DNA from 2 places in the Altericista sp. CCNU0014 genome. Region 1 is predicted to be linked to the other one. Evidence: riboswitches for the same ligand, from Rfam matches in the RefSeq annotation. Region 1 holds a riboswitch; the other holds the start of a gene.
The links. A riboswitch is a leader RNA that binds a small molecule or an ion and turns the genes downstream of it on or off. The one in region 1 is predicted to bind cobalamin.
Positions count from the first base shown of each region.

Region 1 (12,349 bases):
GCTCGCCCTGGGCTGTTGTTATTTTGAGAATGACACCCTGGGGCATTCGATACATTTCCGGCGGAGCCGTCCAGCTTCCAGTTCCAATGCTACTGCTCGACTGCTGCTGCTGACCGGGGCCACCGACCATTGTGGTGATCGTAGTCTGGGCACCTTGGTTATCGAGATAAATATTGTGGCCGGAGCCTAGTTCGCACAAATAAGCCATGCCGATATTTCTCAGGTATGCGCCTCTCCATTATCCTCAACTCATACTTTGGGCTTCACATTAGTTAACAAAACGTCCTGAGATCTTTGGCAGCGATCGCCCCCCTCTCGCAATCTGACGCTGCCGTAAGCAAATTAGCGCGCATGACGAAGAACACCGCAACCGCGCGATCGCGATCGCAGGGAGAAGCGGGCGAACTTGCAATACTACAAGTGGTTCGGGAAACTGAGCCATCAATGGGGAACACACAGCAGACCGACAGACTGGCTTAGTTTGTCGGTTTTTTATTTCAAAGCGCTAAAGGCATGGCCTTAGGTAGGGTCAAAACGCTCGATCGCGGAGATCGGGCCGTTATGGTTCAGAATCTGCATATTCAGCGATGTGCTGAATATGCGTAAGTTTTGATGTGCGATAGATGCAGCAATCCCCGCCTAATTTTGTCAAGGTTGTCAATTCAGCGAGGCCAGCCGTGAAAATCAGATCCGCTACACCTGATGATGTGTCGTTAATTTTCTCCTTCATCCAGAGAAAAGCAGAGTTTGACCGAAGCGTGGGCGCATTCTCTAGCGTCCTTCAGGTCTCTGAAGAAAAAATACGCAAAACCCTCTTTAGGGCAGTTCCTTTTGCCTACGTCCTGTTTGCAGAACACTCAGAACGCGAAATCGGATTTGCATTGTACGACTTTAGATACTCTTCCTTTGCAGGTCAACCCAGCATCTGGCTCGACGATCTGTATGTCGATGAAGCCCAGAGAAGCCAAGGGGCAGGGGCAGCATTGATGCAGCATCTTGCCGAAATTGCAGCAGAGAATAATTGCACCCATCTTGCCTGGAATGCCGATGCTCGGAATACTCGCGGGCTGAATTTCTATCACCGATTGGGAGCAGAAATAACAGAGCAACGCGGTAATCGATATTTCCTGAGATGGGTTCCGCAATCTACGGCATCAGATTTAAGCACATCCAACGCATGAACGAACCTAAATCGCCGTTGACAAGCCGATGCACTGACAAGCCAAAGGGGACAAACCGTAAAATTGCACACATTTCCGACATTGCTCGGCAAGATACGCTGTCATCCAACATGAGCTGGGATTTATTGTCATAAAAAAGTAAATGAACCCTAAAAAATGGCTTTTCCCGACCCTCCTTGCGATGGTGGTGGCCGTAGGGACGATCGCCCATCCCTTCAACACTTTCCCAGGCAACGCGCAATCTTCTGTCGGCAAAGACGAACTGGTGATGATTACATCCCCCGACTACCCACCCTACGAGTTCTACAACACCGCAGGAGGAGAGCGAAAAATTGTCGGTTTTGACGTGGATATTGCAAATACCCTCGCTCGCGAGTTGGGGTTTAAGCTCAAAATCCAAGAGTCTGACTTCAACGGACTGATTCCAGCCCTCCAGGCAGGCCGAGCTGACTTCGTCATGGCAGGCATGACCCCCACGCCAGAGCGCAAGAAGAACGTCGATTTTTCAATTGTTTACTACGAAGCAAAAGATACCATCGTCTCTCTCAAGGGGAGCAACCTCAAAACGCCCGCAGACCTCAAAGGCAAAAACGTCGGCGTCCAGCTCGGGACCATTCAAGAGCAAAACGCCCAGGCGATCGCCAAAAAGACGCCGATGCAAATCAAGCAGCTCAACAAAGTCCCCGATATCATTCAAGAAATTCGGGCCAAACGCATCGAAGCGGCGATCGTCGAAGATACCGTAGCCCAAGGCTTCATCCAGTCCAACCCAGATTTGGAATATGTCGAAATTCCCTCAGAGGAGCAGTCTGGCTCTGCGATCGTCTTTCCCAAGGGTTCCAAACTCGTCGAACCCTTCAACAAAGTCCTCTATAAAATGAAGGGCAGCAACGAGTTAGAAACGCTCGCAAAAAAATGGTTTTCCCAAAACACCACCGCCCTAGACGCTCAGAAAGCCACCGCCGCCGCGCCCAAAAAAGGCGGACTCAACATCAATTTCGGTCGCCTCAGCCTGGATGACTACCTGTTCATCCTCAAAGGCATTCCCACCACGCTCCTGTTTACGCTCAGTTCGGTCTTCTTAGGACTCATTGCCGCAACGGGCCTTTCCCTCCTCAAAATCTCCCGATTCAAACCGCTCCAATGGTTCGCGAATGCCTATACCTCCGTCTTTCGAGGCACGCCGCTCCTGCTCCAGCTTTCGCTGATTTACTACGCCATTCCTCAGCTCTTCGGATTTGATATCACTCCCCTACAGGCAGGCGTCACCACCTTTACCCTCAACTCCGGGGCCTACATGTCTGAAACCATTCGGGCGGGGATTCAGGCCGTAGACAAGGGCCAGAGCGAAGCCTCCATGTCCCTCGGCGTGCCTTACGCCATGATGATGAAGGATGTGATTTTACCGCAGGCATTGAAGAATATCCTACCCGCCCTCGTCAACGAAACCGTCTCGCTGCTGAAGGATTCTTCTCTGGTGTCTACTGTAGGCGTTGTAGAAACCTTGCGGGCCAGTCAAATTGTCGGCGCTAACAAGTACATTTATTTTGAACCCTTACTGACCGCAGGGCTGCTGTACTACCTTATGGTCATGGGTCTTACCTCAGCAGCATCGACCCTAGAGCGACGCCTGAAGCGCAGCGAGTGAAACCTATTACGGCTAAACAAGGAGACAAGGTTCCAATGAATGACGTTGTACTGCGGACAGAATCGTTATACAAATCCTTTGGCCCGCTCGAAGTCCTCAAAGGTATTTCCACCGAGTTGCATAAGGGACAAGTCGTTGCCGTTTTGGGACCCTCTGGCTGCGGTAAGTCCACACTGCTGCGCTGCATGAACCTGCTCGAAAAACCGACCAAAGGGCGTCTTTACTTCGGAGATCGGGACATGACCGATCCAAAGGTAAATATTTCAAAAATCCGGCAGAAAGTGGGCATGGTGTTTCAGCACTTTCATCTATTTCCTCACATGACGGTTCTAGAAAATGTCACCTACGCCCCCATCAAGGTCAGCAAGATCCATCCTGTAGAAGCCAAAGAAGCTGGCATGGAGCTGTTGGGCAAAGTGGGACTCGCAGAAAAAGCCCATGTCTATCCCTCCAAACTCTCCGGCGGTCAAAAGCAGCGCGTGGCGATCGCCCGCGCCCTAGCAATGAATCCTGAAGTCATTTTGTTTGACGAACCCACCTCTGCTCTAGACCCAGAAATGGTACAGGAAGTCTTGGAAGTCATGCAAGATCTGGCAAAAACCGGAATGACCATGGCGATCGTCACCCACGAGATGGGATTTGCACGGGATGTTTCGGATCGGGTGTGGTTTCTGAACCAAGGAATTTTAGAAGAAGATAGCCCGCCAGCGGAATTTTTTACTCGGCCCAAGTGCGATCGCGCCCAACAATTTCTAGAGCGCATGCTCAAGTAAAACGCCAAAAATGTGGATGGAAGGTCGTTCTTCCATCCACAACCGAGAGCGAGTAGAGCCAGAGCAGATTCAGCTAAAACGAAAATGTAACTCGCAGAACCCCTTGAATGAGAGGAGGCGTGTTGCTGCTGTTATTCGGATTCAGGATCGCCATCACGATGGGAGTAATGGAGATATTGTCGTTAACTGGAAAGCGATAAAATGCTTCAAAGTTAGTCTGAGTTCTATCGTTGACACCTAAAGCCGAGGGCAGATCGTTGATGAAAGGTTGCCCGCCAGCCACAGCCAACAAAGAACCGGGGATAAAAACATCCTTAACGCCAGCACCCACCATCCAGGTTTGGGCGATAAAGTCACCAGCACTCACATTGCTGAAATCGTACGGCAGTGGCGTAGCGCCACCGTAGGCTTTTGCTCCAGCAATACCGTACCGCGCAAACAAACCAAATCGACCTAGACTGAGTTCGGCATCGAGACCGCCCGCATTTTGGGAAATATTAGACGTTGCAGAATTGGTGTACTGCAATCGCACGGCAAAATTGTTCGCACCCGCTTTCCCAAATTTTTTGGCATATTCCAGTTCTGCCGTGCCCTGGTAAGGATCGCCAAACAAACCGCCGCCGAAGTTATTGGCCACCGAGTTAAACGGGCTAGACGCAATGTAAACGGCTCGAAACGCAAAGGGACCTCCGCCAATTTGCCAATTAATACCAGCCCCCGCACCGCCAAAGAAATTAACTTGGTAAGGGTTGATCAGCGGGTTGTTGATGAAAAACCAGGAACTAAAACCGTTGCTGGGAGCAGTATAGCTATTGAGATCGACGATATCGGTTGCGTAAAATAAAGGGCCAACCGTAACTGACAGATTTTTCGTCGGTTTGAAGGTGTAGGCCAGACGGTACAGCCCAACATTCGTGGGATAGCCCGACCAATAGTATTGCCCTGGAACCAAGAGCGATTGCGCGCTGGAGGTAGGATTTGTCGTAGTGCCGCCGATGTTTGCGGTACCAAACAGATCTGTGCCGGCATTTCCTACAAATAGCGTGGTCTGAAGTAAGTCGCTGCCTTGAAAGCTAGTGTTAAAGTTGAGCTGAACCGCAGCGATCGCAGTTGCCCTAGTATCCTCCAAGCTAGCGAGACCCGTTTCCGGGTCGATGTAGGTCTTACTCCCGATGGTATCTCCGTAGGCAGCAGAGAATACTGCTATCCCGCTTAATTTTGTTGTTGTCGAAAACTGCTGTGCTTCCAGGGTCTTGGTGCGGGCTTCCAACCCATCCACGCGGCCTTTCAGGGTCGCGAGTTCGGCCTTGAACTCTTCTTGGAGTGTTTTGACCGTCGCCAAATCTTCCTTTGTGGCAAAGCGATCGCTAATTTGGTCCAAGCAAGCGTTGAGGGCTGCCGCCAACTCGTATCGCGTTGCAGCGCGATTTCCCTTAAACGTACCGTCTGGGTACCCTGCAATACAGCCGTAGCGTTCGACCAAAGACTGTAGAGCCTGAAACGCCCAGTCCGTCGGTCGAACGTCCGACAGTTGAGAGACCGATGTCACCTGCCCGACGGTGTTCTGCTCAGTTGCCCGCACCGATGTAGAAGTTAGCAATCCAGCCAACAAAGAGAGTGGCAGCAGCCACCCATAGAACGTACTTCGCATTTTTCAGACTCCTCACAAGTACACACCCAATAATGACCCTAGCCCCTCTGGACTGGGTCGATCTGAACGAGCAAATCGCTAACTTATTGCCGCGATCGCCCCCTACGCCAAACCATCCCTAAAAGTGCTGAAACCAAGATTTCGATCGCCGCATAAATGAGGGAGCATGGGTCAAATTCAAAGATATCCTCTCGAAACTCGCAAAAACCCCTCTAAAAATTGACTTCCTGGCACTAGAGCAAAGTTATTTCTGAATAATCTTCACTTAAAGGAAATTACTCTAACCAGAAGAATCGGCATTGTGTTTTGAAATACAAAACTGCGATCCGTTCTACTGCTGAAGGCATTCCCTGACGTAATGAGCTCGCCCAAAAAGTTCTCAAATTATTGGGAAGAGCAATCGACTGGTGCGACGATCGGGGAGCCATCGCACATTTGACCGGACCGCGCGACTGCATCCCGAGGATCCAGATATCTATGGCAATCGCTGCGCGGCTCGCTACCGACCGGAGGATTTTGAAGGGGCGATCTCCGACTGCGAGCAGGTCAGCGCTGTAGCTAGAGCGGCGAGAAACAGCGAAAAATCCACCCGCGCTCGAGATGTCAAGCAAGCTTCAACTGTAAAAATTGAGGCAGATCGCGCTCGGAACATTATCTAAGGTCTCACTAATCGAGTATGCTAAGTCTACAAGTCGGTTCTGGCGGGGAAAACCCGTCGGAGGAAAGAGGGAAAGTGTAGTGAGATTCTACCGCTGTCCCGCAACTGTGAACGAGAGCGAAGCGTTGGAAATCAAACACCAAAACCTGAAGGTCCTGCTTTTCGCGTTTTGATATTTGTATTTTCAAGATTCAGTTCTCAAAGTCAGAACGCCTGCCGAACGATCTCACCCTATCGTCTAATCTGCGAGGTACAAAATGACGACTCAATCTTACGCATCAGCTCGCCAACAAGTCGCGCGTCGGGTGCTATCCGTTCCGGTTCAATTGGCACTCTACCTCTCGCTGACCGCCCTGACCCTCTGGACGATTGGTTTCTCTACCCATCCTGCCATTCACGACTCGGTACATACACTCCGCCATCATACAGCTGGGGTTAGCTGTCATTAGGGCTTGGATGTCAGTGCCTGCGGTGTAGGAGTTCGGTTTGAAAAATGCCTAGAAAAATTTACGGGCTTATCAGTGCTGCTTGCACGATCGGCATTATTTGTTATAGCTGGGTTGGATTTTCCCAGACTTCTCGCCCCTCGGTGCGACTCGCGACCAATCCGACCATCGAGAAAATTCGACCGTTTGAAGCGGAAGCGACAGAAGCGTTAGGCTCGGGGAAGTACCAGTCTCCCGTCCAATTGACGTTACAGGCGATCGACGCTCGGGGGCAGGCATTGAAGAATGCTAGGATTCGCCTGCAAATCTTGACCCCTCCCAAAAGTCCCTGGTTTACGACGGATTTTCCGATCGTAGAGGGAACAAAGTTACTGGACGTTGAGGGGAACGCACCAACGGGCGAGTTTCAGGTGAAACAAAGTTTGCCGATCCGGGGGACGTATCGACTCCTGGTCGACGTCACACCCATCGTTCCCAATTCTTTTGCGCCCGTGCAGCAGACGATCGCTCTATCGGTGCCAGAACATGGAGCAAAATATCGGAACCTTGGAATCTTAGTCTGCATTTTGTTAGTCGCAGGTTTCGGCGGCGGTTGGGTCATCGGGAGCAGGAAACCGACTCAGCCGGGAGAAATCGTCCCCGAACCCGTGCGGCTCCTCATGAGCGGGGCAATTGTCGTGGCGATCGCCGCTCTCCTATTTGTCAACCTCAGCGCCGAATTTGCCCATTCCCACGAGTCTCACGACCGTGGGGAACACTTACCCCGATCCAGCCCGCCTTCCAAGGTGCAATCTCAAGGCTTAGAGATGAAACTCTCGGGCGATACGACGGCTGCGGTGGGTCGGCCTGCCCAATTGCAGGTCAGCGTTATCGATACGAAGACCCAGCAGCCCGTCACGGATGTTGCCTTGAAGGTCACGACAACGGCGCTCGAAAATAATTGGGTTGCATTTGCTTACGAGAGCGCTCCAGACAGTACTGGAAAACTGGTGTGGAAGCAGCAATTCTTTGATGGTGCCCCCCATCGGATCGATGTTGAAGTTACACCCCAAGTCGGCGCAACTCGGAAATTCCAGCCTTTTCAAGTGGGGCAGACGATTCCAGTAGAAGGCGTTGCGCCGCCATTATCCGTTCGGTTGATCTCCCTGGCTTACCTTACGGGAGTGGTAGGTATTGGCCTGCTCCTAGGATTGTGGTTGAGCCAGAAGCACAACAAGCGGTTGCAGCAAGATTGGAAGCGAAGTTTTTCTTAAGGCTGCATGGGCGCAGGCGATCGCGTCTGCGCCACGGTCATGCTTGCGTTGGTTCCCACGCGCAGAGCGTTGCGCCAAAAGCCATCAATACTGCCGCAATGACCAGCGTTTGAGTAAGTGTTTCGTCCAGAAATAGAATTGCGATCGCCGCTCCGACCATCGGAGACAAAGCAAAAAACGAACCCGTCCGCGCCGCGCCGATATTTCGCAACGCCATTACAAAAAAGCAATACGTGAGGCCGTTGCTGATAAAGCCAGCACTGAAAATCTTCAGCATCAAAGGCAAAGGCGGCAAAGGTTGGCCCATTGCAGCGGCGATCGCCACATTGACCAAACCCGCCCCGCCACTCTTAAACATTGCCACCTGAAACGGATCGCGAGTTGCAAACTGAGCCGTGAGATTGCTGTCGATCGCCCAGGCCAGACAAGTCCCTAAGACCGCCAGCGCTCCCCAAGACAAATTCATACCAGAAGAATTGCTATAGGACACTAAAATTCCACCCGTGGAAATAATGGCAATTCCAATTAAGACCCGCCATTGCCACGGTTCTCGGAAAATAGTCCAAGCCACCAGGGCCGTAAAGACGCTTTCAAAATTTAAAAGTAAAGAGACGACGGCAGCAGGAGAGTGCTCTAGTCCCGTCATTAGTAAAACCGGAGCAGCCAGCCCTCCTGTTAACATCGAACCCAACAGCGATTTCCAATCTTTGCGCCGGAGCGCTGAGCTCGAGAGTTGCTTGCCACGGAACAACAAAAATGGCGCTAATCCAATCCCGCCGCCCAAATACATCAAACCTGCAAGCATCCAAGGATGGACTTCATTCAGAAACAGCTTTGCCAACGGTGTGTTGGTCCCGAACAAACACGCTGTTGCGACGGCAAAACCAGCCCCCTTGAGGGCAGCATTCGATCTAAGTTGAATCAACGGTCAGACAAAGCCATAAGGGGAAAACTTTCCACTTCAAAAACAGGAATACCTAGCCTGAAAATTTCATCAGACAGCTAAGAACTGCTGAATAACTTCTTGACTTAACTCACGGGTTGGACCAGAAGCCACAATACCACCTTTCTGCATGGCATAGTACCAATCAGCCTGACGCACAAAATGCAGATGCTGCTCGACCAACAATACCGAAATTCCAGTGGTTTGAACGATCCGCCGTACCGCCGCTTCAATTTCTAAAATGATGGAAGGCTGAATTCCTTCAGTCGGTTCATCTAGAACTAACAGTTTGGGTTTCCCCATTAAAGCACGGGCGATCGCCAACTGTTGCTGCTGCCCGCCACTGAGGTCTCCTCCCATCCGCGAGAGCATGGTTTTAAGAACTGGAAACAGCTCAAAAATTTCCTCGGGAATGTCCCTATTTTTACCTACTCCGCCTGGTAGGGCCTCAAGCCCCAATAGCAGATTTTCTTCGATCGTCAGGCGCGGAATGACCTCCCGTCCCTGGGGCACGTACCCAATTCCCAACTTAGCCCGTTGATAAGTCGGTTTACGGCTAATCGACTCACCCCTAAATTGAATGTTGCCCGTACGAGAGTTCAATAACCCCATAATGGTCTTGAGTAAAGTCGTTTTACCCACCCCATTACGTCCGATCAGACAGACCATCTTGCCTGAGGCTACCCCCATGTCCACATTCCGCAAAATGTGGCTCTCGCCATAGTAAACATTCAGATTGGAAAGATCCAACATCGGCTGAGCGCTAATTTCAGGATCCTGAGTTGTAACGGCTCCGCGAGCTTGACTCATGACAAATACCTATTCAGCATGTTCGGTTTCTTCGTGGCCTAGATAGACCTCAATGACGCGTGGGTCATTTTGAACTTCATCCATGGTGCCTTCACAAAGCACCGTCCCTTGGTGCAGTACCGTTACCTGCTGGGCAATCTGGCGCACAAACTCCATATCGTGCTCGATCACCATAATGGAGTGGCTTTGGGCAAGAGCCATTAGCAAATTGCCCACATTTTCAGTTTCTTCGTCTGTCAGACCCGCGACGGGTTCGTCCACTAACAGCAAATTGGGAGACTGGGCTACCAACATGCCAATTTCGAGGCGCTGCTTTTCACCGTGAGATAATAGCTCAGACGGGATATCAGCTTTTGGGACTAGCCCAATGGTTTCCAATAGGCCCGCAATGGTGCGGCGTTCGCCAGAAGCAGCCCGCCCCATTAAGGATGCCATCACATTTTTGTGCTGCGCGGCGGAAAGTTCTAGATTTTCGCGAGGGGTAAGTTTTTGATAGACGCGAGGGGTTTGAAACTTGCGGCCAATCCCCATCCGGGCAATTTGATGTTCGGAATAGGGCCTGAGGTTACGCCCTTTGAAGGTAACTTGGCCCGTAGTGGGCTTAGTCTTACCCGTAATCACATCCATGAAAGTCGTTTTTCCAGCCCCGTTAGGTCCAATTACCACCCGCAGCTCTCCAGCATCCATACTGAAGTTGAGGTTATTGATGGCCTTGAATCCATCAAAGCTAACCGTTAGGTTTTCAATTTCTAATATTTTTTCGCTCATGGTCTACCTCTGGGTCTTCTTCAAGGCTGGGATACGTAGAAAGCTTCGGTCTTTGACCCAACAGGTTAGCGCGAAGCCACAGCAGGGTTTTGCGATTGAATAAACCCAGGAAACCGCTGGGCAGCACCGTTACCACCAACAAAAACAACCCTCCCTGAAAAAAGAGCCAAACCTCGGGATACTGCTCGCTGAGCAGGGTTTTTGCAAAGTTCACGACGAGGGCACCCAAAACTGCACCCGCCAGGGTAGCCCGACCGCCCACCGCAACCCAAATCACCATTTCGATTGAAAAAGCAATATCCATGGCCTTAGGGGTGATAATCCCAGACTGGACGGTGTACAGCGCGCCCGCAATGCCCGCCAACCCAGCAGACACCGCAAAAACAAACACCTTATACCAGGTTGGGTCGTAGCCCGAAAATCTGACGCGGGGTTCGTCATCCCGAATCGCAATCAGCAGCCGTCCCAGCCGTCCGCTGGTCAGCCAGCGACATAGGGCGTAACCTCCAACCAGGAACAATACGCTAAGGGCATAGAAAACGGTTTGATTTTTCGGATCGCTGACGAGCGAACCGAAGAAAGTTGCAGTGTCAGTTTTTAGACCATTTGTGCCGTTGATGAGCTTTTGCTGGCCGTTGAAGAAGTTAAAGAAAACGATGAGGGCTGCCTGGGTCAGGATGGAAAAATAGACGCCGCGGATGCGGTTTCGGAAAACCAGATAGCCCAAAATGACTGCAACCAAGGTAGGAATGGCAAAGATTGCAAAAACTGTGAAAGGCAAGGAGTAAAAAGGTTGCCAGAATGCAGGTAATTCGGTGACGCCGTACAGGTTAAAAAAATCTGGAATTTGGCCAGCCGGAAGCTGGAGCTGGAGGTACATGGCAAAGGCATAGCCCCCTAGGGCAAAAAAGATACCGTGGCCTAAGCTCAGCATTCCGGTGTAGCCCCAGATCAAATCGATACCGAGGGCGGCGATCGCCAACGACAAAAATCGCCCGAGCTGGTTCACCCGCGACCCTTGTCCCAAAGCATTTAATAATAGAGGAGCCAGAAAGATAAAGACTAAAGCTAGGACTGCAACAACTGCAATTTCCGGCAGCAATGACTTGCGCTTGCGAAGACTCGTCTCTAACGGAACCTGGGACGTTTGGGTTTCTACTGCAGTCATCCGTACCTCCTAAGCCTCCACCGTGCGTCCCTTTTGGGGAAATAGCCCCGCCGGACGAAACTGTAGAAATACAACAATGAGTGCAAACACGACCACTTTTGCCATGCTAGCCGTAGCGAAAAATTCAAGAATGCCGGAGAGTACGGGACTCGAAGCTGCCAGCGGTGCAAAAGCATTAGATCCCACAATATAGCTAATGATTCCGATCGCTCCTGCGGCCATGATGCTGCCTACGATCTTACCCACTCCCCCAATCACCACCACCATAAAGGTATCGACGATGTAGGCTTGGCCCGTATTGGAGCTTACCGAACCCAGGAGCGCTACAGCCACGCCTGCCACGCCCGCCAACCCCGACCCAATGGCAAAGGTGATGGCATCCACCTTTTGGGTAGGAATTCCCAAGCAGGCACTCATGCCTCGGTTTTGGGTCACGGAGCGGATCCGCAGGCCCCAAGCGGTCTTGTTGAGAAACCAGTAAATGCCCATCAGACAAACAATGGTTAGGGCAATGATGAAGAGACGAGTATAGGGGAGTTGAGAGGTGCCCAACACCAACCCGCCTCGCAACCATTTGGGAGCCGTGACATCGACACCCTGCGTACCAAACCAGGGTTTTGTAACCGCCAGTTTGAAGCTGTTGCCAACGAGGTTAGAAACGATAAAGGCGATCGCCGCCGAGAGCGGCAGCAGAACTGCAATGACCCGTACCTGGATTTGCTCGTAGTCTGGGCGCTTGGCAATGAAGGCGATCGCGCCAAAAAACAGCACGCAGAACAGTCCTACGCCAATCGAAAACTGCCAGCTCACGCTGCGAATAAACTGCTGCAAAATCAAACTCACGCCCCACGTGGCTAGAAGCGTCTCTAAAGGTCTGCCGTATAGGAAACGAATGACGCTACGCTCCAGCAATAAACCCACCAGTGCCGTGACGATAAAAGCAGCAATCAGCGCAAAAAAGATATAAAAGTCCGACCAAGGCGATCCCATAGCCTTAAACACGTTTTGCACCACAAACGTCGTGTAGGCGCCTAGCATAATGAGTTCGCC
Region 1 is NZ_CP137338.1:4,820,019-4,832,367, reverse strand. Features, by position in the region: gene R6H26_RS23030 (zinc-ribbon domain-containing protein) at 1-208, opposite strand, end outside; gene R6H26_RS23025 (hypothetical protein) at 352-480, shown strand; gene R6H26_RS23020 (GNAT family N-acetyltransferase) at 678-1,181, shown strand; gene R6H26_RS23015 (ABC transporter substrate-binding protein/permease) at 1,324-2,829, shown strand; gene R6H26_RS23010 (amino acid ABC transporter ATP-binding protein) at 2,865-3,602, shown strand; gene R6H26_RS23005 (iron uptake porin) at 3,676-5,253, opposite strand; gene R6H26_RS23000 (hypothetical protein) at 5,661-5,912, shown strand; cobalamin riboswitch at 5,930-6,147, shown strand; gene R6H26_RS22995 (CbtB-domain containing protein) at 6,169-6,360, shown strand; gene R6H26_RS22990 (hypothetical protein) at 6,405-7,610, shown strand; gene R6H26_RS22985 (DMT family transporter) at 7,648-8,535, opposite strand; gene urtE (urea ABC transporter ATP-binding subunit UrtE) at 8,605-9,306, opposite strand; gene urtD (urea ABC transporter ATP-binding protein UrtD) at 9,373-10,131, opposite strand; gene urtC (urea ABC transporter permease subunit UrtC) at 10,106-11,299, opposite strand; gene R6H26_RS22965 (branched-chain amino acid ABC transporter permease) at 11,309-12,349, opposite strand, start outside.

Region 2 (12,349 bases), 2.8 Mb from region 1:
CGCAGCGCTGGCAAAGGTCGAAGAAATACCTGGAACCACTTCCGTCTCGAAGCGACTTGCCAGACGATTGAAGATATACATAAACGAGCCGTACAGCATCGGATCGCCTTCGCACAGCACCGCCACATCGCGCCCTTCGCTGAGGTGTCGGGCAATGTCTTCGGCAGCGCGGTCGTAGTAGGGTTGGGAGGAGCGCTCGACGCTGAACGGCAGGGGCATCGGAATTTCAATCTGCTCGGGCCGAATAAAGCTCGCCACGATCGCCCGTGCCAAAACCTTACCGCTCTCCATCGTGGGATAGGCAATCGCGGGTACCGAGGTCAGAATGCGGTGGGCCTTTAAGGTCAGGAGTTCGGGATCGCCGGGACCGATGCCCAGTCCGTACAGTCGCCCTTGGGGTTGAGTCATAGTTCGTTCTCCTGAGCTAACGCATTGACGGCTGCGGCTGCCATTGCACTTCCCCCTCGCCGTCCGCGAAGGGTCATAAACGGGATGCCGTGAGGGATTTCAGCCAGGGCCGATTTGGATTCGACCGCTCCCACGAATCCCACCGGAAATCCCAGGATCAAAGCAGGTTTGGGCGCTCCCTCCTCCAGCATCTCCAGCAATCGAAACAAGGCCGTCGGGGCATTGCCGATCGCCACCACCGCACCGTCCAGATGCGCCCTCCATAGCTCCAGAGCCGCTGCCGAACGAGTGTTCTGGAGCTTTTGGGCGATCGCGGGGACTTCAGGCTCGTTCAGCGTGCAGATCGCGGCATTCTGAGCGGGCAATCGCTTGCGGGTGATGCCATTGGCCACCATCTGCGCGTCGCATAAAATGGGAGCACCTCGCACGAGGGCAGCTCGACCCGCTGTGACGGCATCGATGGAATAGGCCAGATCGTCCGCAATATCGGTCATGCCGCAGGCGTGAATCAGCCGCACCGCCACGGGTTCTAAATCGGCAGGTAGCCTTTCTAAGCGAGCCTCCGCTCGAATGGTCGCAAAAGATTGGCGATAAATGGCGCTGCCATCGCGGATGTAGTCCATCATGACTGTTCCAAGGTCGAATCGAACAGCTGTCGCAGGCGGGCGATCGCGTGGCGGTTGACAAAGGCACCGAAGGATTCTTGCCCACCTTGCCGATATTGTTGGTACGCGCGAATCATCGCTTCGATGAGGCGAGGTAGCGCGTCTGCCGCGCTAAACGAATAGAGCGTCCGTCCAAACGGACTGCCATCATTGCCAACGTAGATGCAGTAAGCTTCGGTATCCGCTCCCGGAATGCCCACCAGGGTAATATCCCCAGATCGATGCTGAGCGCAGGACTTCTCGCAACCGCTGAAGTGAATGTTGATGGGCGTATCGAGGACGATACATCGCTCTAGATGAGCAATGAGGGTGCGAGCGTGACGCTGCGTATCCGTCGCGGCGGCGCTACAACCCGTCGTTCCAGAACAAGCCACCATTGCGCTCCTAGGATGGGTTGCGCGGGGGGATAGCTCCAGCGCTTCAATTCGCTGCCGAACTCGGGCAACCTGCGGCGTAGGTATATGCGGCACAATAACCGTCTGCCAAGGGGTTAGCCGCAAGGTCCCATCTCCCCAATGGCTGGATAGAGCCGATAATTCGCGTAATTGCCTCGTTTTCAGCCGACCCAGCGGTAGACTGACGCCGATATAAGCCAACCCCGACTGCCGTTGGGGGTGGATGCCCAGATGGGCGTAATTTCTAGAAGGAATTTCATCTCGATCTCGGTCGTCTGAAATCAAAGCAAAGTCGAGTTGCCGGGCGACGGTTTTGAGATAGCGTTCGACGCCCCACTCCTTTAAAAGCTCTCTCAAACGAGGTTTCCGTCGCTGCTGGCCAGAATGCGCAAAAGAATAGTCTCGATAAACTGCCGCTAAGGCAGCCAGAAGCGAGATCGCTTCGCTCTCCCGCACGCTGACCCCCATATCCTGGGGTGCTTCGCCGCGTTCTCCAATGCTTAAGTGCAGCCTCAACTGGATGCTCTCCCCGACTGCCATCGCCACCAAGGTAATGTCGTTGGGGCGATCGCGAACTGAAACGATTTCCCCACCGTCAAAACAAACGCTAAATTTAGACGAAAGCACCCCAAAGTCGGGGCGACTGACGAGATAGCGATTCCAATTTCTCGCGAGCGGTCGAGTATCCAACAGCGCTCGGACATCAATCCCAGCGGTAGGGCTGCACATAATGTTGCGAACCCCGTCCGCATCTGGGATGGGCGCCGCTAGCGCTACGCTTTGGAGGGACTGGAGCGCGTCAGCCGGAATTTTTGCCTGAAGTTCGCGGATTTGGAGATTAGCGCGGTTCGTAACCTGGACGGCCCCGCTGCCAAATCGATCGCAGAGGTCGGCGATTGCCTCGCACTGCTGCCCGTTCAAAATGCCACCAGGGATCCGAATCCGCGATAAAACGCCATCTTGGGCTGAAGTGGCATGAAATAAGCCGGGGCAAGCGTCAGCAATCGGGACAGTAACATCAGACAACAATTGAAACTCCTTCTCCGTGCGGCGCAGAGAATAGAAAAATAGACGATGACCCCTAAAAACGCCATCCTCGTCGGCATTCTGACTCGGGCAATGCCCTTACAGTTGCGGCACAGTGCCGGACTCTCACCGGACTTTCCCGACGTTAAGCTTCAGTAATTTAACATGAGATCGTCGCTCTAATGCAGAACTGCTTGATTTTCTTAAACAAGATGTTTTCAGCGCTCTGTATTACTCGTAAAAGCATTTTGCCAGCGCTGGTAGGCGGAGCTTCAATGGTAAGACCGACAGAGCGAGATACCAGGATAGATTTAAAGCGGCATTTCTTTCTGTCGGATTGGGCAAGGGAATTTCTCGATCGAGTCACTGCTAAATTGCAGATCGGGATATTAATTTAGATTTTTATTTTTGATAGTAATTTTTTATCGATCCCAGAAAACAAGATTTACCTCTTCTTTGAAATTCAGCTAGTACCATCGACAGAGGTTCATTGAATTGATTTCTGTCGAAAGACAGACGTTTATGAAATTTAATTTTATCTATAATTCAATTTTAACTGAATATACGTTGTTAGCTAGTTTAGTCAAGCTGCCAGAGATCTTTAAACATAATAGAAAATTTAGCTATCGCTACAGTTTATTTCGTTCAATCTAGTAGGAGAGCAAAATCTAGTGTTACATTCGGCCACTCAAACTCTTAGTTATTTTAGTGAAGAGCAACAATTTAGAGAGCTGTTAGTTCTGGAAAAACTAGATCGCAAAGTTGAAATTAACCCTTCACTTATTGAAGGGTTTGAGACAGCTATTAATAGAGCTTTAACTGATGCTTATGGCCCTCAAAAAAATCCTGCCCAAGAGATGGAAACAGCACACTTATTTCTACAGCGCGTGCTTTATTGGATCAATCGCCTCAACCTTTTTTGGTATGACGATTTAGCTCGTTATACCAACGAGCGTTCCGTTTATTTGCAACGCTGGCGCGATCGCATTGAAGCAGCTTGGCAAGCCTGGGAGCTAGAGCAGCTCGATATCCCAGAAATTCAGCGACTAGATCCAAAGCAAGCGCTCGTGGAACGCGGCGAGGCCGATCTCGACCCGCCGCTGTCTTCTAACAAACGGTACTTGCGCGAACAAATGACAATAGAAGGGTACAAACATCTTTTGATCGTTGCTTCTTTAGATGGATTGGTGGAAGGAAGCCGACTGTCTAGAATCTTAGGCGGCAGTAGTAATGAAGTTCATGCTACTTTGACACGCGTTCTTCTAGAAGAATACGGTAACGGTCGTTTGTCTCGCAAACACTCTACCTACTTTGCCCAAATGATGGCGGAATTCGGGTTGGATACAGAGCCAGAAGGATACTTCGACTGGGTGCCGTGGGAAGTTCTAGCTTCAATCAATCACAATTTTTTGCTCACCGAATGCAAGCGTCATTTTCTCCGTTACAACGGCGGATTGACCTACTTTGAAATTGCAGGACCTTCCATCTACAAGGACTATCTCGCTGCAGCGCAGCGACTGGGGCTTTCTCAAAGCGCGATGGGCTATTGGGAACTTCACATTCGCGAAGACGAGCGGCACGGTCAGTGGATGTTGCAAGAGGTGGCACTACCCCTAGTCGATCGATATCCCGACAAGGCTTGGGAACTCGTACTGGGGTACGACCAAGAAAAACTAATCGGCGATCGCGCAGGTGCTGCTGTTGTGGATCTAATTCGCCAACAAGACAGAGCGTGCGTTTGACGGTTCGATTCCCATGCTTTGGCAAATCCAGTTTTCGGATTGCGTTTTTCCAACTATTTTGCTCGAAGGTTTTCCTATGAAAGAAGCTTTACTTCCCAAGCCACTGCTTACAATCGACGCGCGCAATGAAGTATTTATTTGTCAAGAGGAATCTCAGTTTTACGCTCAGTGCTTAGAAAGCATGGTTTTTAAGTACTGCGATGCAACAGATACGGTTGTCGAATTTGGGGCGGGCGATGGCGGCCCCGTCATTAGCGCGCTTCTTAAAAATGACTTCAATGGCATTATTCATGGATTCGAGCTGAATTATCCTTCCTATGAACTGGCACGCTCGAATATTAAGAAGTACCACCTTGAGGATCGGTACGTCGTTCATAATCGATGCTTCTTTAACGATCTGCGGCTCGAAGCCAATTATCTCATTGCCAACCCTCCGTATCTGCCCGCCCCCGATAATAATCTCTATATTCCTTCTCTTCACGGCGGGACGGATGGGGCGGATATTACAAAACGGTTGTTATCTCTGGGCTATCAAAATGTCATGTTGATGATTTCAGCCTATTCCAACCCAATTGAGGTGGTAAATTACGCAGCCGACCGAGGTTATAAACTAGTTGACTTCATGCTTTCACCTTTAAGGTTTGGATACTACAGCTGCGAACCTAAAGTCCGAGCGGCGATCGCGGAATTGCGCAGGCGAAACCAAGCCTTTTATTCCGAAAATATATATTTTCTATCAGGCGTACTCTTTAGGAAAGATAGTGAGAGCGATTTAGACTTGTCAGAAGAATTCATAAAAGTGATGACGATTTTGTAAGAGATTGGGATTGAATGGGTCGAGCCTCGATCCTCACTCGCCGCGCACGCGGTAGCCGATATCGTGCCGGTAGTAACAGTCTTGGAAATGAATCCGGGCGATCGCCGCGTACGCTTTGGCAAACGCTCGGTCAAAATCTCCTCCCAGAGCGTTCACTGCCAGCACCCGCCCGCCATCCGTCACCACCTGTCCATCTCGAAATGCCGTCCCCGCATGGAACACTACGGTATCTAACTGCGCTGCCGCTTCCAGTCCGGTAATGGGGTGGCCTTTCTCGTAGCGATCGGGATAGCCGCCCGCAGCCGCGACCACGCAGGCTGATACCCCTGGCTTCCAGGCAATGGGACCGACTTCCTTCAGCTTTTGCTCCGCACAGGCCATCAATAATGTTTCGAGAGGCGTATCGAGCAATGGCAGAATGGCCTGGGTTTCGGGGTCGCCAAACCGACAGTTAAACTCAATCACCTTGGGTTCGCCCTCAGGAGTAATCATAAGTCCGGCATAGAGCACGCCGCGATAGTCAATTTGACGCGATCGCAGTTCTTCCATCACGGGTTCTAAAACCTCAAGCTGGATCCGGCTCATGAGGGCATTCGTGATGAGGGGTAGCGGCGCGTAAACCCCCATCCCGCCCGTATTGGGACCAGTGTCGCCCTCTCCGATGCGCTTGTGATCTTGGGCGGGGACGAGGGCGCGGATGGTGATGCCATCCGTCAGCGCCAAGACTGAGACTTCTTGGCCCGTCAAGTATTCCTCGATCAGGACGCGATCGCCCGCCTCGCCGAATTTTCCTTGGAATGCGGCATTAACCGCAGCGATCGCCTCTGCCTCGGTCATTGCCACGGTCACGCCCTTCCCCGCTGCCAATCCATCGGCCTTGATGACAATTGGCGCTCCCTCTTCCTGGATATAACGAACGGCAGCCTCTGCATCCGTAAAAGATTGAGCCTTAGCCGTCGGCACGCTCGCGGCTTCCATTAATGCCTTGGCCCAGGCTTTACTCGCTTCAATTTGCGCCCCCGCTTTGGTCGGGCCAAATACGGCGATGCCGTGACGGGTGAGGACATCGGTTATGCCCAAGGCTAATGGTACCTCAGGGCCAACGACCGCGAGATTGACCTGATGGGCTTTGGCAAACGCCGCAATGCCCTCAAAATCTTCAGCACTGAGGGCAGCGTTCTCGCACTTGGCAAGGGTTGCCGTGCCTCCGTTCCCCGGAATGCAGTACACCCGATCCACTGGGGCCGATTGGGTCAATTTCCAAGCTAGGGCATGTTCTCGCCCGCCATTGCCCACGACGATAATTCGCACGGTTTCCTCGCTTTGCAGTTAAATTGCGCGCCTCTTTTACGGTACAACGCGCCTGTTTTTTTTAATAGATGAACCCGGCTCGGAGAGGGTCGAGAATCCAGCAGATGAGCGTTTTTGGCAATTCTCAGTACCGGATCCTCGGGTCGATGTAAGCATTGATAATATCGATCGCAATACTGGCGATCACGACAATCACCGCAAAAAACACGATGATGCCCTGCACCGTCGGGTAGTCTCGCATCGAAATCGCTTCGTACAAGCGATTGCCCAGACCGGGCCACGAAAAGGTCACTTCTGTCAGGACTGCCCCGCCCAACATCGCGGCTAGGGTTAAACCCAAAACCGTCACGACGGGAATCAACGCGTTCCTGAGGGCGTGAACCAGCAGCACCCGCCGCTCTGGGATGCCTCTAGCCCTTGCGGCTTCGACGTAGTCTGCCTTCAGGGTTTGCTTGAGGTTGACCCGCACGATCCGCTCGAAAATGCCGCTGAGCACCAGCCCCAAGGAAAAAGAAGGGAGCGCAAGATAGTACAAAGACACCCCCAGCGCCCCAAAGTCGCCCGACAGGAGACTGTCGATCGTGAACAAACCCGTAAAGCCGGCGGGCGGCAAGGCGGTCACCGGATAGCGGGTCCCCAGCGGAAACCATCCTAGCTGGACCGAAAACACGAGTTGAAACAGCATTCCTATCCAAAACAGCGGTACGGAATAGGTGATGATGCCGAAAATCCGTCCCGCCGCATCCAAGGGCGTATTGGGACGGGATGCCGATAGAATGCCCACGCTCACGCCGATGAAGAGGGCGATCGCCATGCTAAAAATGGCCAGTTCCGCCGTTGCGGGGAAGAAATCCCGAACGATCTCCCACACGGTCTGCCCGCGACTGGACAAAGAGGTCCCCAGGTTTAGGCGGAGCAAGTCGCCGAGATAGTGCAGGTACTGCACCCAAATCGGATCGCCTAGCCCGAGTTGCTCGCGGACTAGAGCCTTTTGCTCCTCCGGGGCGCGAGGGCCTAGGATAGCATCCACGGGGTCCCCTGGCGTGGCTCGCAACAGCAGAAATACGACGGTGGTGATGGTCCACACCATCAACGGAGCCAACAGCAACCGCGAGAAGATGTAATATTGCAGGGCGCGAATCCGAGACATGGAGCCATTTCCCTAAGGTTTACTGAGCATCCAGAAGGGGAACTGCTGACTGGGCTGGAGCTGAATGCCATTGATGCCTTTTTGGGCAAACACGTAATCCTTTTTCTGCCACAGCGGAATATAGGGCACTTCCTTCGCCACAATCGTCTGAAGCTCCTTGAGCGGCTTGAGGCGCTGTTTGGGATCGCGGGCTTGACGTTGCTGGTCGATCAGCTTGTTAGCGCGATCGCTGTAGAAAAACGACCCCCAGGACTGGCTTTGTCCCTTCTGGCAACCCGTCTTAATCGAACCTTTCTCGCAAGCTAGAAATGGTTGCAAATAGGTGTCCGGGTCGTAATAATCCCCCGCCCAGTCCAACATAAACATCGGGTAGGTCCCCTTGTCCAGGTTTTTATACGCCGTAGCCGAATCGACGCTACTCACGTCTAACTGCACTACGTCGCTGTAACCTTGACCCACCATTGCTTTGATGGTAGCCGCAGCAACTCCATCGCTGGTGAGATTGGAACGGTACCAGAGGTTGAGCTTGAGGGGTTTGCCGGGTGTATAGCCCGATTCCTTAAGCAAGCTGCGGATTCGATCCCGTCCGAGCTTCTGCTGCTCTGCCTTAAATACAGGCTGGCTGATGCCTGTAAAGATGGTAGGCACTAGGGTGTATAAAGACTCCGCTTGGCCTCGAAAGACCCGATCGTTCAGGACGTCTCGGTTCACCATTGCGGCTAGCGCCTGACGGACCTTTACCTTCGAGAGCGCCTCATCTTTTATATTCAGCACCAAAAAGGTAATAAAGTTGCTGGGACTGCTAATGGCCTGCCAGTCTCCTTTTTTAGCGTCGTTCTCCAATGCCTGAATTTGATCGGGATCTAAAGACTGGAAGGCAATATCGATCGATCCGGTCCGAAAGGCGTTGAATAAATTAGCAGGGCTGGAAAAAATTTGGATATTGACGCCTTTATTAGTCGGTTTAGCATCCCAGTACCGATCGTTAACTTCGAGACGGATGGAATCGCCGCTCACTTTGACCAGTTTGTACGGCCCCGTCCCCACAAATTGATTGGGCAGAAACTGTCCGACTCCTTTCTTGTAGACCTTAGGAGAAACCGGAACGAGTCCTGAGAAGGCCAGCAGGTTGGGGAAGCCAGCAAAGGGTTTTTTAAGCGTGATGGTCAGCTCGGATTCGCCTGTGGCTGTAACCGACTTGACCGGGTCGCTGAGCAAGCCAGATGGATTGCCGCCATTGGCCATAAAGCGATTGAGAGAAAAGGCCATCGCTTTGGCATCGAAAGGGGTTCCATCGTGAAACTTCACGCCTTTGCGGAGTGGAATGGTATAAACTAGCCCGTCTGCGCTCACTTTGGGTAAGGCTGTCGCCAGTTTGGGCGTCAGTTTGCCAGACCCTTTTTCGTAGTCGTAGAGGCGATCGCCTAGGTTATAGAGCAAATTCCCCGAAAACACTTCGTAGGAATCAGCCGGATCTAGGGTGCGGAATTTTGCCGTGGTGCCGATAACCAGGCGATCGCTCCCCGTCCCCCCGCCAGGCGGAGTGGATTTGGCGCAGCTTGTCGTCAGAGCTAAACAGAGAAAAAACAAACTGCTCGATCGATAAGCATTGGATGGGCGGCGGAAGATACGGACGATCTGCTCGGTCAGCGACCGTTGGGCCTTTTGAGTCTGCAACAAAGTAGACAAGGACAAAACATCTCTAGCAACCACATTACATTAAGGGATCGTTTGCATTTCTTTCAATCCGGTTTAGAATTTTTGCCATTCGCAATGCAGTTGCGCGACGATCGGCCCGAGATGGACTCGGCCACATCCGCAGTTCCGCAGGTATTGCCGTGTTCGTTTCCGACGTTGATGACAAGGCGCATTGGGTTGAAGCAGGTCGCTGTTACGAACGTTTTGCACTCCAGGCGACGGCCCTCGGCATTCGCAATGCTTTTGTAAACCAGCCCGTTGAGGAAGCGAGGTTGCGGCCTGCTTTTGCCAGGGCGTTGGGACTGGGGGCTGGCAGACCCGATCTGGTCGTGCGGTTTGGTAGAGGCCCAGAGATGCCAAGTTCCTTACGGCGATCTCTGGAGGCTGTGATTGTTTGAGCGTGAATATCAGAACCAAAGGTATTTTTGTTTACTTGGCGATCGCCTTTGGCATGGCCTGGGGAAATTGGGCAATGCTCTGGATTGCGGGAGTATCGGGAACCGATCCTGCCTTCCAATGGTTGAGTTTACCCGCTGTATTTTCCCCAGCCTTGGGCACCTTCGTCGTCCGACGTTGGGTTACTCGCGAAGGCTTTGCGGATGCGGGGTATCGACTGAACCTAAGAAGATACTGGCGTTACTATCTGTTCGCTTGGTTATCGCCCCTCGTCATTACCGCGATCGTTGTAATTCTGGCGATGGTTTTGAGAATCAGTCAACCCGATTTCTCCCTGCAGCGATTCCTAGCAGCTTACGCATTCCCAGGCAACCTTCCTCCCCTACCCGAACTTATTTTTCCGATCGCAATCCTTGCTACCGCGATTCAGGCGTTACCCGTTGCGCTGCTGAACTGGGGTGAAGAATTTGGCTGGCGCGGTTACTTGCAACTCCGATTATTTACAAACAACCCGCTACGCGCTGCGATCGCCACCGGACTGATTTGGGGCATTTGGCACTATCCACTCATTTTGCTGGGTTTTCAGCGATACGATCGACCTTGGTTGGGGTTGCTAGTCTTCCCCGTCTTCACGATTTGGCTGTCGATTATCTTCGGCTGGCTCCGACTGAAAACAGGGAGTATCTGGTCAACTTGTCTGGCCCATGGAGCCACCAACGCCATTGGCGGTTCGCTAACAACCATCCTGTTTCTGGGCGGCCCAAATTGGATTTTTGTCAACTACGGCGGCATCCTGGGCTGGATTCCTTTTGGATTGCTATGTGGCTGGATTATCTTCGGCGATCGGCTGAATCTTAAACCCATTAATCCCCAGCAAAAATGATGAAACCATCCAATTCGCTGGTCTGGCTGTTTCCTGCTTCATCGGGGTTCCCAGGCAACCTTCCTCCACGGGCAGTATCACCGATTGCCCATCGGCCACAAAAACAAGTCCACGAGGCAAAAGCCTAGAAAATGTCTGGATCGTCCATTTGGACTGTTTCGAGATTGGCCATTTCCCAATCGATGCCTGTGCGCTGGGTCTGTCGCAAGTTACTGCGCGAAAGGTTTGCACCCCGAAAGCTTACCTGGGTGAGTTTTGCACATTGCAAATTAGCGCGGTACAGGTTAGTCCAAGCGCAGTTTGCCGCCGATAGATCGGCCTCCACCAGCATTGCTCCAACCAGGTTGGCCCGGCATAGGTTGGCTTCGCGCAAGTTTGCCTGACTCAAATCCGCACCGTAAAGCTGCGCGCCAATGAGAACCGCACGGTACAAGCTGCTGCGGCAAAGGACGGCTTGGCACAGATTTGCTTCAATTAAGTTGGCATTGCTCAAATTGCTGCGACCGAGCTGAGCGCCATCTAACGCAGCCTGCTTGAGGGTGGCGTTGCGAAAGTTCGTGCCAATTAAGTTGGCGCGATACAGATCTACCAGCGTTAGGTTTGCATCTTGGAGATTGGCTCCAATGAGATTTGCATTGGCAAGGTCTGCCCTCACTAGAATCGCATTCGATAGATCGGCGATCGCCAAATTTGCCCCGTTCAAATTCGCTGCTTGCAGATCGGCTCCCACTAAATTCGCGTTGCTGAGGTCGGCTCCGCTCAAATTCGCGTTGTTGAGCTGCGCTCGAGCTAAATCGGCATGGCTAAGATCTGGTGTGACGTGGGGGTGTTGCGATCGCCAGTGATTCCAGGACCAAACGCCCGAGCCGAGTTTTACCAGATGGTCGAAATTAGACATTATTCCTTTGCTTGCCGCGACTGAGTCAGATCGGGATGCGCGCGTCCGGGGGTGTTTTCCATCGCGCTCAAGACCGCGCGCATCGCCGCCATAATGTCTTGCTCTTCCCCGCCCAAATAGAGACGACCGAACGATCCGACGGCCTGAACCTCCAAAATATTAATGAACGCGGCCTTCTCAGCCTCATTGGCGGCAAGGGCCGAATAGGCCGCAGGCTGCACCTCCATCACGTACAGCGACTGACCTGCCAACAGCATCTGGCCCCGCGCCATGCGGTTGATCAGTTGGGCTTGGTGGGCGTCGATATTGCGAATGACCTGACTGGAGACCACATTGGGTTTGAGGCAATCTTGCCGCCGCACGCCCAACGCACCGAGGATGGCGCGAGAGGCGGCCTGCACGTCGGCTTGGCTGCTGGAATGCACCTCCATGAGTCCAAACAATCGTTCTACAAACTGAACGGCAGGTCGAACCACAGCAGACTTTAGGGCTACGTCCATAATGCGGTTGATTTCCACGCCGGGTGTAATCTCAATCCAAAGAGAGGTGTCTCCCGGCAGCGGTAAAAAGCCAGAGGCGACGGTTCCCATATAAGCGGCATGTTGCGGTTGCAGGCTATCTAGATAGACGTAGCTTCGTAATTCAATGCCCAATGCTTTTGTTCTCCCTCGCGCCACACGTTAAAGCCCGCAATCATCGAGTTTAACCCGTGGCTGTCTCTAGGCGCGACTGTTTTTGGATCTATTTTTCGTTGGGATCGCAAAGGTCCAGACCGCAGAGCAACAGCCATATCTTTGTTTTGACTTTTCCGCAGCCTCGGCGATCGCCTCCTGCCGCAACTGAATCTCGAAGACGTCATAGAACAGAGCGATCTATAGATTTCACACTAGAGTTAGAGATTGGGTTGGACCACTGCGGTCAAAATTAATTGTCCCGACCAAGGCGCGGCTTTCTTATCCT
Region 2 is NZ_CP137338.1:1,873,400-1,885,748, reverse strand. Features, by position in the region: gene R6H26_RS09430 (precorrin-2 C(20)-methyltransferase) at 1-408, opposite strand, end outside; gene R6H26_RS09425 (precorrin-8X methylmutase) at 405-1,034, opposite strand; gene cobG (precorrin-3B synthase) at 1,031-2,497, opposite strand; cobalamin riboswitch at 2,548-2,680, opposite strand; gene R6H26_RS09415 (iron-containing redox enzyme family protein) at 3,352-4,236, shown strand; gene R6H26_RS09410 (SAM-dependent methyltransferase) at 4,313-5,053, shown strand; gene purD (phosphoribosylamine--glycine ligase) at 5,087-6,364, opposite strand; gene R6H26_RS09400 (ABC transporter permease) at 6,489-7,514, opposite strand; gene R6H26_RS09395 (ABC transporter substrate-binding protein) at 7,527-9,203, opposite strand; gene R6H26_RS09390 (hypothetical protein) at 9,353-9,610, shown strand; gene R6H26_RS09385 (CPBP family intramembrane glutamic endopeptidase) at 9,613-10,491, shown strand; gene R6H26_RS09380 (pentapeptide repeat-containing protein) at 10,616-11,389, opposite strand; gene R6H26_RS09375 (hypothetical protein) at 11,389-12,042, opposite strand; gene R6H26_RS09370 (hypothetical protein) at 12,282-12,349, opposite strand, start outside.
Region 2: another riboswitch for cobalamin. It lies ahead of cobG (precorrin-3B synthase); the one in region 1 lies ahead of R6H26_RS22995 (CbtB-domain containing protein).